Regions from separate parts of the Solibacillus sp. FSL W8-0372 genome, predicted to be linked through region 3. Evidence: riboswitches for the same ligand, from Rfam matches in the RefSeq annotation. Region 3 holds a riboswitch; each other region holds the start of a gene.
The links. Region 3 has a riboswitch for thiamine pyrophosphate ahead of tenA (thiaminase II). Riboswitches for the same ligand answer to the same signal wherever they lie in the genome.
Positions count from the first base shown of each region.

Region 1 (3,874 bases), 1.7 Mb from region 3:
TGAAAGTGACAATGCACTGCAGAACTTTTATCAAGTAAGTTCGAAATTAGAGGTAGAACAAGCTGCATTAAATGAAAAACAGTTGATACTTCAACAGCTGGAAATTGAACCTTCATCTCTTCACGAATACGAGCAGCAACTATCTATTTTGACAAATCAATTATCGATGCAAAAACAGCAACAAACGCAACTAGTAACGGAAAAGAAAAAGTTGGAACAGCTATTGCAAAACAAAGAAGTGCTTCAAGGTCGGATTGAAAAAGGGCAGCAATATGTATCGGAAATTGATCAACAATATGCACAAGAGAAGGGGAAGCTTGAGCAAAGTGAAAAGTCTTTACTGCCGCAATTTTCAACTGTTCAACAAGTTACAGAAGCATTGACGAGCCTCCAGCAAAAGTATCGTCATTTGAAAAGTACAATACAAAAAGCGTTGGAAGCATTGCAAAATATCCAATTAGAAGAAAATTCTTGTGAAGTTAATTATCATCATGCAATGAACAATTTAACTGACAAACAACAGGAAAATAAAATAGCGCAAGCTTCATTTGAGTCTGTACTCATACAAGAAGGCTTCCATTTAGAAGCATATAAGCAAGCACTACTGCCACTGCATGTTCAACAGCAAATTCAGGAAACTTTAGATAACTATAAGCAAAGTTTTCATACTTTAACAGTGCAAATTGCAGAAGAACAACAAATGCTAGAGGGAAAAGAATTGGTGGATTTAAAAGCTTTCGAGCAACAAATTACGCTTCTTACAGAGCAAGTAGAAGCACAATATTCAGAAATGAAGTTAGTTCAATCTTACACATTACAGTGTGAGGAAACTTTAGAGAAGCTTGAAAAATCAGCTCGACAAATAGAAGAATATAAAGAAAAATTAATGCAAGTTGAACATGTTTATGATTTAATTCGTGGACAAAATGAAGCGAAAATTTCTTTTGAGCGATTTGCGCAAATAGGCTATTTAGAAAAAGTAACACATGCCGCAAATGAGAGACTTCGAGTGTTATCAAATGGTCAATACTTTTTAAAGTCAACGGGTCGCAAGGAAGGAAATGCTCAAAGCGGGTTAAGTATTGATGTATATGATAGTAATACAGGGCAAACACGCGATGTAAAAACATTGTCCGGCGGTGAGAAGTTCAATGCATCACTTTCGTTAGCATTAGGAATGGCGGATGTTATCCAAAGTGTTCAAGGCAGTGTGCATATTGATACGATGTTCATCGATGAAGGCTTCGGTACATTGGATGAAGAGGCGTTGCGCCGAGCTATCGATATTTTAATCGACCTACAGCAGACAGGACGACTAATTGGGGTAATTTCACATGTTGCCGAACTTAAAGCAGCTATGCCGGCCATTTTACAAGTACAAAAGTTAAAAGAAGGCTATAGTAAAACGGAAATTATTATTAAATAAAATTTTTCAAAAAAAGACATTTCACTCGAATGATAGGGTGAAATGTCTTTTTTACGTTAGCGTTTTGTAGCTCGGCGTGTAGTAGTTACGGGTTGTGGAGTAGATTTTTTATCCATCATTTTCTTTATAATTGGATAAAGTATTGGACCATACTTAATTGCTGTTTTAACAAGTTTGTTAATTTTCATAAGTGTTCACTCCTTAACGAATATCATTTCGTATAAGAAATATACCCAATTATGAAGCTTTCATAAACATTAACGTAGAACTTTAATAGCTTTCACTAAATTCCAAATCCCTACTATTGAAAACATAATAACTAAAACTACAATGGCAATAAAATGTGAACTGACAAAGAAATCTTGCATAGTCAACGTTTCATGCGTTAAAAAAAGTGAAACGAAAAAGTAAATAATATACAAAATACCAAAAGCAATCGGGATAAACTGTGTTATAAAAGCCTTTTTGGAGTGCGCCCTTACAAAATCATCTTTTGAAACTATATATATAATAAATGGCAAGATAGATGGTGCAAAATAAAAGCTTAAATAGCTTAAAGCACTCAAACCTTTTGATTGATTCATTTCATTCACTCCTTTGTTTGTATACGCTTCTGTCTGGAATTTAGTTTCAAAAAAATCGTTTGTTGAAAGTTGGAAAATTATTCGATACAATAAGTTTGTTCAAACAATAATTATTTAGATGTACCACAAGGGGAGCCGAGTAAGTCGGCTGAGATTGTGCACGTGATTGCACTGACTCTTTGAACCTGTAAGTTAGTACTTGCGTAGGGATGTGGATAGAATCCGACTGTTTAAACGATAGTCAGGCTTTTGTCCTGAGTATCGTTTTTTATTTTTTATAAATGGTTCTATTCCTTCTTCACTTCTGCTACATCGGAAAAAGAAAGGAGCATTGTTATGGACAAAAAGAGATTATTAATGATGGTGGAAATAGCGATTTTCGCTGCCGTCGGACTGGTGTTGGATCAAATATCATTTAAAATGTGGGCGCAAGGTGGTTCGATCAGCTTTGTAATGGTTCCTATTATTTTAATGGCAATTCGTTGGGGAGTAACAGCAGGTCTTGCAACAGGTCTACTGATCGGCATAATGCAAATGATGTTTGGCGCGTATATTGTTCACTGGCTTCAGGCAATTCTGGATTATGGTCTCGCTTTTACTGTAGTAGGTTTAGCGGCAGTTATAAGAAAGCCTTTACTGCAAGCAACACAGTCACTTCATAAAACAAAGATGGCACTCTATATTATAATAGGTACGTTATTAGGTGGAGCTTTACGATTTGTTTGCCACTTACTTGCCGGAGTGGTCTTCTTTAAGGAATTTGCAGGCGACGATAATGTGTGGACATATTCAATTCTCTACAACGGTTCCTACATGCTGCCAGCAACAATTATTACAGCCATTATTGCCGTCCTATTATTCACGTCTGCACCACGTTTATTGCAAAAAGTACAATAAATTAAATTATTATAATAGAACTAGGTTTGCAGTGCGGATTTCCACACTTCAAATCTAGTTTGTTTTTTTATCAATGTACATTAATCTATAAATCATTTTTGCACATAATTCCTGTATTTAAACACATCATTTAAAAAAACAATGAACACTTACAACCGATTTTAAGTATGTTATAGTTAAGGGTAGACATTGTTTAAGAGGAAGGAAGTTACACATGATTGTTACAACACAAGAAGAAATCCAGGCTTTTAAAAAAATAGGACGCATTTGTGCTGAAATTCGTGAAGCGATGAAAGCTGCGACAGTACCTGGCGTGACAACAAAAGAATTGGATGAAATTGCAGGACGGATGTTTGCTGATGCTGGCGCTGTTTCAGGTCCAAAAGGTGAATATGACTTCCCGGGCTATACTTGCATTTCGGTGAATCATGAAGTGGCACATGGTATTCCAGGTAATAAAGTGATTCAAGAAGGAGATATCGTTAATATCGACGTATCAGGTTCTTTAGATGGATATTTTGCAGATACAGGAATTTCCTTTGTTGTTGGAGAAGGCTATGAAGATAAGGAAAAACTTTGTGCTGTAGCAAAATCTGCATTTGAACGTGCAATGACAAAAGTTAAAGCAGGTTCAAAATTAAATCAAATTGGTAAGGCGGTTGAGCGTGAAGCGCGTGATCATGGCCTAACGGTAATTATGAACTTAACAGGTCATGGTTTAGGTAAATCATTGCATGAGGAGCCTAACCACGTATTAAATTATTATGATGCATGGGATACAACGATTATGAAAGAAGGGATGGTTTTAGCAGTAGAGCCATTCATTTCAGCAAAGGCAGAGCATATTGTTGAATCTGGAGATGGTTGGACATTTATTACTCCGGATAAATCGTTAGTTGCACAAATTGAACATTCGATTATCGTAACAAAAGACAAACCAATTATTTTAACAACATTAGAAGACTAA
Region 1 is NZ_CP150204.1:3,406,624-3,410,497, reverse strand. Features, by position in the region: gene MKY13_RS17535 (SMC family ATPase) at 1-1,426, shown strand, start outside; gene MKY13_RS17530 (hypothetical protein) at 1,483-1,614, opposite strand; gene MKY13_RS17525 (DUF4870 domain-containing protein) at 1,684-2,010, opposite strand; TPP riboswitch at 2,129-2,237, shown strand; gene thiT (energy-coupled thiamine transporter ThiT) at 2,347-2,907, shown strand; gene map (type I methionyl aminopeptidase) at 3,122-3,874, shown strand.
Region 1: linked by a shared signal. The riboswitch ahead of thiT (energy-coupled thiamine transporter ThiT) and the one ahead of tenA (thiaminase II) in region 3 are both predicted to bind thiamine pyrophosphate.

Region 2 (3,874 bases), 900 kb from region 3:
TGCATTTGCACTTTCGTGACAAACTCATTCGGTTTGATCGTCCCGTCTTCATAGCCTGTTAATAAGCCTAACTCTACTGCCTTTGCCATCTCTTGACGATTCCCAGATCCAATTTTATTCGCATCTTTAAATTGATTTAATACATTTTCGGAGTATTGTTTTTCATCCTGTATACCCCTAGCTGCAATAAGGAAGGCATGTGTGCGTGTCAATTTTTCATTTGGTGCAAATTGTGTCGGTGTTTTACCTTTAATTAACTTTAGTTCCACAGCCTTTTCAATATATGGCTTTAGTGAATCGGGTACGTCCTTGAATTTAACGGATTGTCCAGAACCTACTTCAACACCTAATGCATCAATGACTGCCTTCACAAAATCTCCGCGTGTCATTTCTTCCTCGTTGGAAGTAGATGCCGCTGATACTCCAGCCATTCCACTAGTTAAAAGTGTTAATGTAAGGGCCGAAGCAGAAAGTTTTTTCCACATTTTTTTCACTCCTATTATCTAAATTGTTCAACAAGTCCATCATACTAAATTGACAGAATAGTAGAAAAGAGTAAATTGATACATTACTATATCTAGGCAAGTAGTACTTTTTGAGAGTTAAAAAAATGCCACAAGTTATTCACTTCAAGAAACGAGTACAATTTACTCAATAAATTAATTAAATTACTTGCACATCGCAAATTCCTCGGTGCTCCTGGTAGGCAAAATGGTTTGTTGGACCATATCCATGACCAATATTCAGTGGATAACGAATTGCTAATTGGACAAACTTTTTTGCTTCAATGATCGCTGTTTTTAATGGTTTCCCCTTGGCAATTTCTGCGGTAATTGCTGCTGAAAATGTACATCCTGTTCCATGCGTATGAATTGTTTTCAGTCTTTCTGTTTTCATTTTAAAAGGCTTTTCTCCTCGAATAAACACCGTATCAATCGCATGATTATCCGCTAAATGACCACCTTTTATCACTACACATTGCATACCTAAATTTAATAAATATTCCCCTGCAAGCTTAATTTCCTCTTCGGTTTTGATCGTAAGCCCGGTCAATACTTCTGCTTCGGGTATATTCGGTGTACAAACCGTAGCAACCGGAAGTAGTTTTTCCTTTAAAGCTATTGTTGCTTGCTCTTTCAGTAAGCTAGCACCGCCTTTTGCAATCATCACTGGATCTACAATAAGTGGTATTTCTTTAGCTTTCAATACCGAGACAATTGTTTCTACGATTTCTGCATTAAACAGCATACCTGTTTTAACAGCTTTCAGATCAAAATCATCGATTACTGCATTTAATTGATCCTTTACAAAATCAGCAGTAGCCGGATAGATTCCATGCACCCCTTTTGTATTTTGAGCCGTTAAAGCTGTAATCACTGATGTACCGAATACACGAAGCTCTTGAAAGGTTTTTAAATCAGCTTGGATGCCAGCCCCGCCCCCACTATCGGATCCTGCTATAGTACATGCAATCATTTTTACCACTCCTAATAAAAATATTATTAAGTGACACTGCAAAAGAAAGACCCCACGTAAAATACGCGGGGTCTTAGTAAGTACATATGTATAATTGTACTTTGCTCCCTACGTCCGTATTAACGGTCAGGTTCTAAGGGTCAGGTTTTAACCTTCTCAACACAAGTGTGTCCCCCTGCAAATGCATTTAATTACGTCGAGTGTATCAGAATAAAATTTACATAGCAAGTAAATGGAAAAATTTTAGATTCATAATATACTTTCTAATGCGAAGTACGATTGTAAATTGCCACATCACTTATAAAGACTCAGATGAGCTATATACTAATTCATCTGAGTTTTTATTTAATCCTATTTTATTTCTTAACGACATTAAAGTTTGAACCGATAAGTTGCCAGTTTTGGGGGAACGGTAAACCAAGTTTCCAGTAACCGACACCCCGTAAATTTAGTCTTTTTACTAAATTAAATTTTGCCTGGATGGAACGTGCATCTTCAAACCAGACAATATGTGAACGTCCTTGCTCATCATAATAGTTAAAGTAAGGTGCCTGTGCGGTATAGTCATATTGAATGGCTGCATTATAACGTTTGGCTATTTCTATTGCACGTTGTGGACTTAATGCTTCTGCATATTCGCCCCCTTGCACAAAGGGTAACGTCCAATCATACCCATACAAATTTTGCCCAAGTAAAATTTTATTTGCCGGAATTTCCGTTAAAGCATATTGAACTACTTGTTCCACTTGAGGGAGCGGGGAGACAGCCAGAGGTGGGCCTGCAGAATACCCCCACTCATATGTCATTAGCATAACAAAATCTACTATTTCCCCGTGAGCTCTATAATCATGACCTACCGTCCATTCCCCTGGCTGATTCGCACTCGATTTTGGTGCCAGTGCCGTGGAGACTGTATAACCTTCAGCATGCATACGCTCTACCGCGCTTCTCAAGAAATTATTATAGGCTTCCCTTTGGTCACCTGGTATTCTCTCAAAATCAAAATGGATATCCGAAACATTCCCAATTCTTTTTGCTTCTGCAATAATATTGTCAAAAAGTAAGTTTTGTACTGCTTTACTTTGAAAAATATCACGTGCTAGCTCACTACTGAACTGATAATCTTCTAGATTCGTTATCGCCATTGCAATACTCGCATTATTTTCTGCGGCCAAACTAGGTAGTGGTTCAATTACTGGCGCCTTTAATGAACCATCCCGTCCTGCTTCATAGCTGAATAGAGCTAAATACGTTAAATAGGGACTCGTTTCACGCACTTGATTTACTAGTAGTTCACTTACTTCGTTGCCTCTTGGTTCAACATAAGCAAAAATTTCAGCAGATGTTTTCGCAGCGGGAGGAATATATAAACGTGTTCCAATCATTAATACCGCATTTGAAGACAAACCATTGACTTGTGCAAGTGTCATATAATTCACATTAAAGCGTTGTCCTATTGACCATAGGCTATCCCCTGGTTGAACAATATAATATTGACCATTTACTGGAACCACAAGCGCTTGCCCTACAACTAAGCGATTAGGATCGGGAATTTGATTGGCTTCCACAATGTTCTGTATCGTCGTTCCATAAGCTTGCGCAATTCCCCATAGCGATTCTCCTGGCTGTACAACATGAATTTGAATTGTCGGTCCTCCTTTTTCTATATACTAATTTATGAACTTAATGCTCTATTAATGCGAGAGAAAAAGTCATAAATGAATAAGAGCACTTTTTGAAATAATTTTTATACAAAACTAATTAAGATATGCGCAACGTAGCAAACTTTTTCATACTATAAATGTGAGGTGAAAAAATGCCAAGAGTTAAGTACCGCGATGCAGATGTCGATTTGATGGCAAGAATGATGCGAGCTGAGGCTGAAGGTGAAGGCAAGCAAGGGATGTTATATGTTGGGAATGTAATTGTAAATCGAGTTGTTGCGGATTGTTTAGACTTTAGAGACGTCAGAACAGTAGAGCAGGTTATTTTTCAAGTTCAGGGAAATAACTATTCTTTTGAAGCAGTTCAAAAAGGAAATATGTTTTATCAGCGCGCAAGACCTACTGAACAACGTTTGGCAAGGCAAACATTAGATTTTTGGAGAGACCATCCAGCAAAATATGCCCTCTGGTATTTTAATCCTTCAGGGGAATGTCCTCCTACATGGTATGGGCAACCATTTACAGGGCAATTTAAACAACATTGTTTTTACGAGCCTGTAGCCGGAACATGTGAAAGTGTATATATGGGATAGTTTTACCTTTCTCCATATTATTAAAGAGCCTTTAATTAAGGCTCTTTTTTATTTGAAAAGAAAATCAAGATTAACTATTTTTTGTTGGACTGCTGATTTTTGTCATGATTTGTTTTATTGTTTTTATTTTTTAGTTTGGAA
Region 2 is NZ_CP150204.1:2,635,817-2,639,690, forward strand. Features, by position in the region: gene MKY13_RS13390 (bifunctional 2',3'-cyclic-nucleotide 2'-phosphodiesterase/3'-nucleotidase) at 1-485, opposite strand, end outside; gene thiD (bifunctional hydroxymethylpyrimidine kinase/phosphomethylpyrimidine kinase) at 664-1,476, opposite strand; TPP riboswitch at 1,565-1,663, opposite strand; gene MKY13_RS13400 (glycoside hydrolase family 18 protein) at 1,833-3,122, opposite strand; gene MKY13_RS13405 (cell wall hydrolase) at 3,293-3,733, shown strand; gene MKY13_RS13410 (hypothetical protein) at 3,808-3,874, opposite strand, start outside.
Region 2: linked by a shared signal. The riboswitch ahead of thiD (bifunctional hydroxymethylpyrimidine kinase/phosphomethylpyrimidine kinase) and the one ahead of tenA (thiaminase II) in region 3 are both predicted to bind thiamine pyrophosphate.

Region 3 (3,874 bases):
GCTAATAAAATCCCGTTTCTGTAATGTCCTGTTGCAAATAATATCGCTTCATCATGTGGATGAAAGCCTATAAATGGTTTTTGATCGAATGTTTGTGGACGCAATCCTGACCAGGCAGCATTCATCTTCATCTGACCAATTCCAGGAAAGAGTTCCTTCGCTTTTTGAATTAATGTTTCCATGCCATCCAGACTTACGTGTTCTGACCAATCATTTTCCTCCATAGTAGCGCCAATAACTAGCTCCCCATTATTTCTAGGAACGATATAGTATTTATCATGAAAAATAGTGTGTTTTAAAAAAGTACTTCTCCCTTCCACAGCAATACATTCCCCTTTGACCGGTGTTATTTGCTGCTCTACACCTAGCAGCTGAAAAAAGGGATTACTCCAAACACCCGCAGCAATAACAACCCGTTTTGCTTTGAACATTCCTAGTGTTGTATCTATTTGAAAAGAATCCAACTGCTTTTGAATCTTTAACACCTTTGTATGTTCAAAAATGGATGCACCGTAAACTTGTGCCCCTTTAAAAAAGGCCTGACATACACGATACGGCAATACACTAACATCCTCTTCAATATAGGCAGCTCCTATTATATGCGGGGAAACATCGGGTTCTAGATTTCTTACTTCATTTGCCTCAAGCCATTTCACAGTGGGCAGTGTGAGTATTGCCCCTAATTCTTTCTTGTCATGTTCAGAAAAGGCCAGCTTTAAAATCCCTCCCTTTTTGCAGCCAATGTCAATGCCACTTAGCCCGTATAGTTCATCCTTTAACTCCGTATAGAGCGCCTGACTGTATCTCGCAAAAGTGAAGAAGTCCTTTCCATCGCCTTCATATTCCGAATGCGCTCCAAGCATACCCGCCGCTGCACTTGTCGCTTTTAGTCCAATTTGACTTTCCTCAAGCACGGCCACCTCGACTTGATTCTTTGCTAAATAATAAGCAATTGCACTTCCAATAATTCCTCCGCCAATTACGACTACGTCATAGCTTGTTTGCATCTTTAATGGCCTCCCTGTATTGGTTCGCTGCTGCAAACGGATGCGTTGCCGAAAAAATCCCGGACATAACCGCAATTCCATCTGCCTTAACATCTAGGAGTGCCTGGACTCGATCCACATGAATTCCACCAATCGCGAAGACGGGAATTTTTAAGTTCTTTTTCATTTCATTAATAGGAGAAAGACCGTTTGGAACCTTTCCTTTTTTGCTGTTTGTTTCAAAGCAATGTCCATAAAGAACATAATCAGCCCCTTGCCGCTCTGCCTCTATTGCGCCCGCACAATCATGAACCGATCTACCTACTCGAAGTTGTGGATATTGATGTTTAACCTGTTGTACCGATAAGCCTCTCTCCGGTAAATGAATTATTTGAATACCGTTGCTCACCGCAATATCCAAATGACCATTTACGATAATTTTGTCTTTCGGGACAGCTCCCTCTTCCAAATATTCAAGTAGAGTTATCACTTCTTTTATTGTTTTTGTCTTTTCACGTATTTGTATATAATCCACGCTTTGCTGTATCTGAATAATTTTTTGCGCTAATGCTAAAATCGGCTGACAATCATCTGTTACTGCCATTAACTTCATACAACAATGACCTTATAAAATCGTAGCATGCTCATTCATGTACACTTCCTGTTGCCAATCCTGACAAGTCCAGGACATTTCCCAAAACTGCCACTCATAATAGCAACTGCGCTTGAAATGGGCTGTCAATTCACGTTCATTATTTCCTGGCATCTGTGCAAATCGATTCATCATTTCCTTTTGTTTTTCAATTGTTTCCTCCATCTCAGTGGAGGCATATAGATCAATCCACTGCTGATACAACTTAACACCCGGTGTTGCTTTTCGTAATGCGCCTCCGATTTCCTGATATAACCACGGACAAGGTAGTATCGCAGCGTATGCGTCGGCAATCGACCCTGTATAAAATGCTTGATACATATGACTAACATAATTGTACGCTGCAGGTGCTGGTTGGAAATTTCTGATTTCTTCAGGTGTAACATGCAACTCTTTGAAAGTCGAACGGTGTAGTTCTAACTCTGCTTCCCGTATAAAGTTCGCGGTTTCCAGGAAATAAGCTACATCTTCATCTTCATTAGCTTTTGCCGCCAGCATTGCAAGTAGTTTCATATAATGCTTTAAATAATAGGCGTCCTGCAGCATATAAAATTTAAACTTTTCCAGCTCCAATGTTCCATCAGCAATACCTTGTACAAATGGATGCTTCAAACTGGCCTCCCAATAATATTCCGTTTGCTTTCTTACTTCTCCACAAAAATCCATCCTATTTCCTCCTTAGAGGCGTAAGCAAAAAAGGCACCTCTACAAAAAGTAGAGATGCCTAAAAAAGTGCATACGTACGCACTTATTGCTCCCTACGCCAGTATTAACTGTCAGGTTCTAAGGGTCAGGTTTTAACCTTCTCAACACAAATGTGTCCCCCCGCAATTAAAAAATTTGCAAAAGAAAAGCTCTCCAAAAAGATGGAGAGCGCCACGTACGATTATTAGCTTGTACATTTTGCTCCCTACGCCCGTGTTAACGGATCAGGTTCTAAGGGTCAGGTTTTACCTTCTCAACACTTACGTGTCCCCCTGCAAATTCATTTAATTACTACTAGTCTACTGATAATTCTGAATAAATGCAACGGTAATTTAAATTTTTTCCTACTGCCTACCATTTTCTCGCTTCATTCGCTACGTATAGTGCGACAGTTTTATTTTGCTTCCAAACATTGTTCCAGCGTTTTAGTGGCACCGAGGCTTCACCGGCATATGGTGCAATTTCAACCGTCATCGCAGGTCGGTCTTTAACTTTTGTGAAGTAGTCCTCAGAAGCTGCGATTGGTTCGTTTTTTGTTGTTACGGGCATCATTTTATAGCCTGTAATTGAGGAAACTCCCTTTACTAGCTTTTTCGTGCGTTCAAAATGGCTCTTCGCTCGACTCCAATATATAATTTGACCGGAAGAATGATAGGATACATAGGCTAAATGATTGCCGCGATCAATCAGTCTTTTCATTGCAAGTGCTTCAGGCTCTGTATTCGGCGCTTTACCTTTATATTCTTTAAACGAAGGCTTTGTCATTTTTATTAATTGCCAGTTCACATTGAATTGACGATTTAAATCGACACCATTTATATTTGCTTTCCAACGATTAAAATTTGAGCTCCCATTCATCGCTCTTAACTTGGCCATAGGTGTTTTCACTTTTCCACCTTGTGAAAGTGTTACACCATCTGGGTTAACCATTGGTACAAATACAATACTTACTTCACTTAATATCGTTTTCACATCATATTTTTCTATCTTAGTGCCATTCAAGTAAGCCTTTAAATATGTATCAATCATTTCCATCAGCACATTGGTCGTCATATGTTCCCGACCATGGAAAGCTGCATCGAATAAAACTTCCTTTTTACCAGTTCCAAGCTTTATGGAATAGAGAGAACGCCCCTCAACAGATTGTCCGATTTCCTGTAAATTCGTAAGTGAAGGATACATTAGTGATATTAGCTTTAACTTTGAGGCTACTTCATCGAATGTTAAAACTTTCGAACCGTCGACTAATTGATCATAGTGGACATCGGTTAAAGTAAGAAAAGCGGTTTTAGACGAATTTTTTACGATACCTTGCTTATCATGTATCCCGGTTAATAAAAGCTTCTCCCCTTTTGCTACTTTTTTTATAACAGTCCCATTTTTATCCTTCAGTTCTATATTCTTTTTTGCGATTACTTGTACCGGATATTTTCCAAGGTCAACCTTTTCTGTAGCAGCATTTGTAGTCATTGGATGAATAATGGCTGCAGCAAAAAATATTAAACTAAAAAGCAATATTTTTCTCATAAAA
Region 3 is NZ_CP150204.1:1,731,812-1,735,685, reverse strand. Features, by position in the region: gene thiO (glycine oxidase ThiO) at 1-1,007, opposite strand, end outside; gene MKY13_RS08530 (thiamine phosphate synthase) at 991-1,599, opposite strand; gene tenA (thiaminase II) at 1,612-2,304, opposite strand; TPP riboswitch at 2,377-2,475, opposite strand; TPP riboswitch at 2,529-2,627, opposite strand; gene MKY13_RS08520 (M14 family zinc carboxypeptidase) at 2,695-3,870, opposite strand.

Region 4 (3,874 bases), 1.7 Mb from region 3:
TAAAACAACATCAAGACGGTCATTTACTAGGAGTGCAACCTCATCGGATTTTCCAGCCTCTTCAATGACCTCTGCTGCTTGCCGTGTTAATTGAATCAATTCTCTTGCAGAAGCAACTTTGGAACGTATTTGGATGCAAGTAAAGCCCGCACTTACTGCCTCTTTAATAATCGTTGCGACTGGACGGCCTTTTGTATTTTCAGGACCTATAACTAAATAGGCTGAAATATCAAGCTTTTTGATATTACCCATATTACCCTCCTAAAATATCATTTATTTTATCTATTTTTGTATTAATCGTATTCGTATATCCCGGACGGATATCAGCTTTTAACACCACTTCTGTTCGAATTCCTTTTTCTGCAAGTATAAAAGTCGCTTCTTTTACTACTTTCATCACTTCATCCCATTCTCCCTCAATTTCTGTAAACATTGATGTAGTTCGACTCGGTAACCCCGAATCTCGAATGACTTTCACAACCTCGGCGATTTCCTGTCCCAATTCATCCCCTACACCAAAAGGCGCAATTGCTACTGCTATTAATGTATTCATAAATTAACCTCCTCCAAATCAAATGAGTTGTTTGCAATTTCTTCTGCTGTTGCTTTATATAATTCATCCAAAAACTGCGCTTGGAAACTTCCTGGACCATCTCCTTTTAACTCAGCGCGTTTTCCAGCTACATTGTATACTGCACTAGCAGTGAGTGCTGCAATAAACGGGGTGGTCACCGTTGCATACACAGCGGCAACTCCGCCTAACGAGCAACCAGCTCCGGTAATCTTCTCCATAAAATGAGAGCCCCCATAAGAGATAGCTATAATAGAGCCATCTGTTATTAAATCCGTTTCTCCTGATACAGCAACTGCACCACCCGTCCACTTTGCAAGAGCAATCGCTGCTCTTTTAGCCTCATGTACAGAATCTGTAGCATCCACACCTCGTACCCTTGATTCCTCTGCTCCTCCATCTAATGCCCATAAACCTGCCAATGCTATAATTTCTGATGCATTTCCTCTAATAATGGTCGGTTTAAATGCCTTAAATTTCTGTAGCAGATCTGTCCTTAGTGAACCAATGCCTACAGCGACAGGGTCCAATACCCATGGTTTTCCTGTTTCATGCAATATCTTTGCTACATGAGGTAATGTCTCTTCATAAATGGGTAATAGCGTACCCACATTTATATAGGTTGCTCCCCCTGCCTTAGCCAAAAATTCTGCTTCATCTGGTAAATACACCATAGCGGCAGAACCTCCAACAGCAAGCTGTGCATTTGCAACGAAATTAATCGTGACAGTGTTTGTAATGGAACCTGCCATCGGATTCCCTTTCTTTACTGTTTCTACAGCCTGGATAATTCTATTTTGCATCTCCTGCTTAGTAGCCATTTCCATCACCTTTCCATAATCATTCTTCATATGAACGAATAGATTCACTAGACGGGTCTTACAAGTAGAAATTCACTTAGCCTAAACAAAAAAGTGCTCTCCCTAAATAAATGGGAAAGCACAATTCAAATTATTGCTTATAAATATAATGAATCGCTTCCCTACACCAGTGTTAACTGACAGGTTCAAAGAGTCAGGTTTTAACCTTCTCAACTCCAAAGAGTCCCCCCGCAATATATGCTATTTTGTTTGTTCCTTCATATTATCAACAGGTATGTTGAATGTCAAATTCATACATTTTGATCGCTCGTTCATTCTAAGCTACATCCACATTTTAAAGGTTCAATAATACATCGAATTAAAGTATGAATTGCATATTATTTGGAAAAAATAAAACAATAAACTTATTACATCATTTGAACAGGAGTTAAGAAAATGGTCCAATCTTCAAATGAAAAAAACAATAGTCGCCAATATCTCGATGGCCAATTAGATGAAAATATTGCAGTAATAAAAAAAATACTTGGAAATTCTGCAGATCTTATTATCCGAAAAAGCAGAATTGGCCGGTTGAACCATCCTTTTGCTTTAATTTATATAAAAGGGCTTATAAACGAGGATTTATTAAATAAAAATATATTAAAAATTCTTGAATTAAACAGAAAACATATTCACTCGAATTTGTTTGATCATGTCTATGAAGAAATACTTGCCATTGCTGAAATCAACAGATCAAAGGAAATGAAGCAGGTAATTAAGACGCTTTTAGCCGGCGATACAGTTTTCTTACTGGAAGGTGAAAGTGAAGCCGCTCTTATCGGAACGAGCGGAATGGAATATCGCGCGCTTGAGGAACCGCAATCTGAATCAGTAATTCGAGGGTCCAGAGTAGGGTTTATAGAGAATTTTAAAATTAACCTCTCGCTCATTCGCCAGGAAATCAAAGACCCCAATCTTCGAGTCGATATGATGGAAGTTGGCACACATTCCAACCAGAAAATTGCCATTTGTTATATTGATGGAGTTGTAAGAGAAGACCTTTTACAGGAAGTTTTGCGTCGCGTTAAAACAATTGATATTGATTTCGCACCGGATTCTGGATTTATTGAACAGTGGATTGAAGATAATCTTCTGTCACCCTTTCCACAAATTTTAGATACAGAAAGACCGGATAGGGTGGCTTTCAATATATTGAGAGGTAAAATAGCCATTATTGTTGAAGGGTCACCCTTTGCTCTCTTAATGCCTATCACTTTCGGGGATTCATTAAAGTCAATAGAAGACTATAACCAACGTTGGTTAATAAGTTCATTATTACGATTATTGCGCTTATTCTCTTTCTACATGACTATATTTTTACCAGCCCTATATGTTGCATTAATTTCATACCATCCAGAATTAATTCCGGCTCAGCTATTATTTACGATAACTGCCGCTAGGGAAGGGATTCCATTTCCGTCCTTAATTGAAGCTTTAATCCTCGTCTTTTTTTATGAAGTATTGCAGGAGGCTGGAACAAGACTCCCCTATAAAATCAGTCAAACAATTGGGATTGTAGGCGGTATAGTTATTGGTCAACTTGCCGTTATGGCGGGGATTGTAACTCCCATCATGGTTATAGTTATTTCTCTAACAGCTATTTGTGCATTCACAATACCCAATTACAGCTTTGCGATTGGCTTGCGAATAGTTCGTCTCGCTACTATATTTGCTGCTGCAACTTTAGGACTATACGGAATTATTTTAGTATTTATTATGATTTATGTTCATCTTGCCAACTTAAAAAGTATTGGTGTTCCATATACACAATCTTTTTCTCCCGGCAACTTATGGACCCTTGAAAATATTGTCGTAAGGGCTCCGATTACAGTATTGTCAAAACGCTCATTTCAGCCATTCCTGAAATCGAATAGAAAAAAGAAAGACGGAGGATCAGTGAAGTAATGAAACTTTATAAAAACAATGAATCGATTCAAGATAAAGACATTATGTTTGCTGTTGCTTCGAATACGATTAGTATTACAATTCTATTTTTGCCTCGGTATATAACCGAACATACTGTATCTTCTGATGGCTGGATGGCAATTTTATTCGGTGGGTTGATCGCGATTCTTTTAGGATGGATTTTAGCAAAAATAGCGGTATCCTTCCCAAATGAACCCTTTTTCTCTTTTGCTTCCTATTTAGTATCAAAGCCAGTGGCAGTCATACTATGCTTTATTTTTGTTTTTCAATATATTATTATCTCTTCGTTTCAAATGAGGGAAATGGCTACCTTGTCTCAGGAGTACTTTTTTGATCGTACTCCATTAGAAGTTGTCTGTTTAGCTTTTATCCTTGTCGTTGTATATGCTGTTTCAGGCTCACGGATGGCCATTTTTAAATTAAATATTCTCTTTTTCCCGTTTGTTGTCGGCGGTTTAATTTTATTAATTATTGCTCCGATGTGGGCTATTAAGCTTGAAAATTTACTTCCTGTGTT
Region 4 is NZ_CP150204.1:3,457,706-3,461,579, forward strand. Features, by position in the region: gene MKY13_RS17735 (thiamine phosphate synthase) at 1-252, opposite strand, end outside; gene MKY13_RS17740 (thiamine-binding protein) at 254-553, opposite strand; gene thiM (hydroxyethylthiazole kinase) at 550-1,392, opposite strand; TPP riboswitch at 1,533-1,632, opposite strand; gene MKY13_RS17750 (spore germination protein) at 1,828-3,336, shown strand; gene MKY13_RS17755 (endospore germination permease) at 3,336-3,874, shown strand, end outside.
Region 4: linked by a shared signal. The riboswitch ahead of thiM (hydroxyethylthiazole kinase) and the one ahead of tenA (thiaminase II) in region 3 are both predicted to bind thiamine pyrophosphate.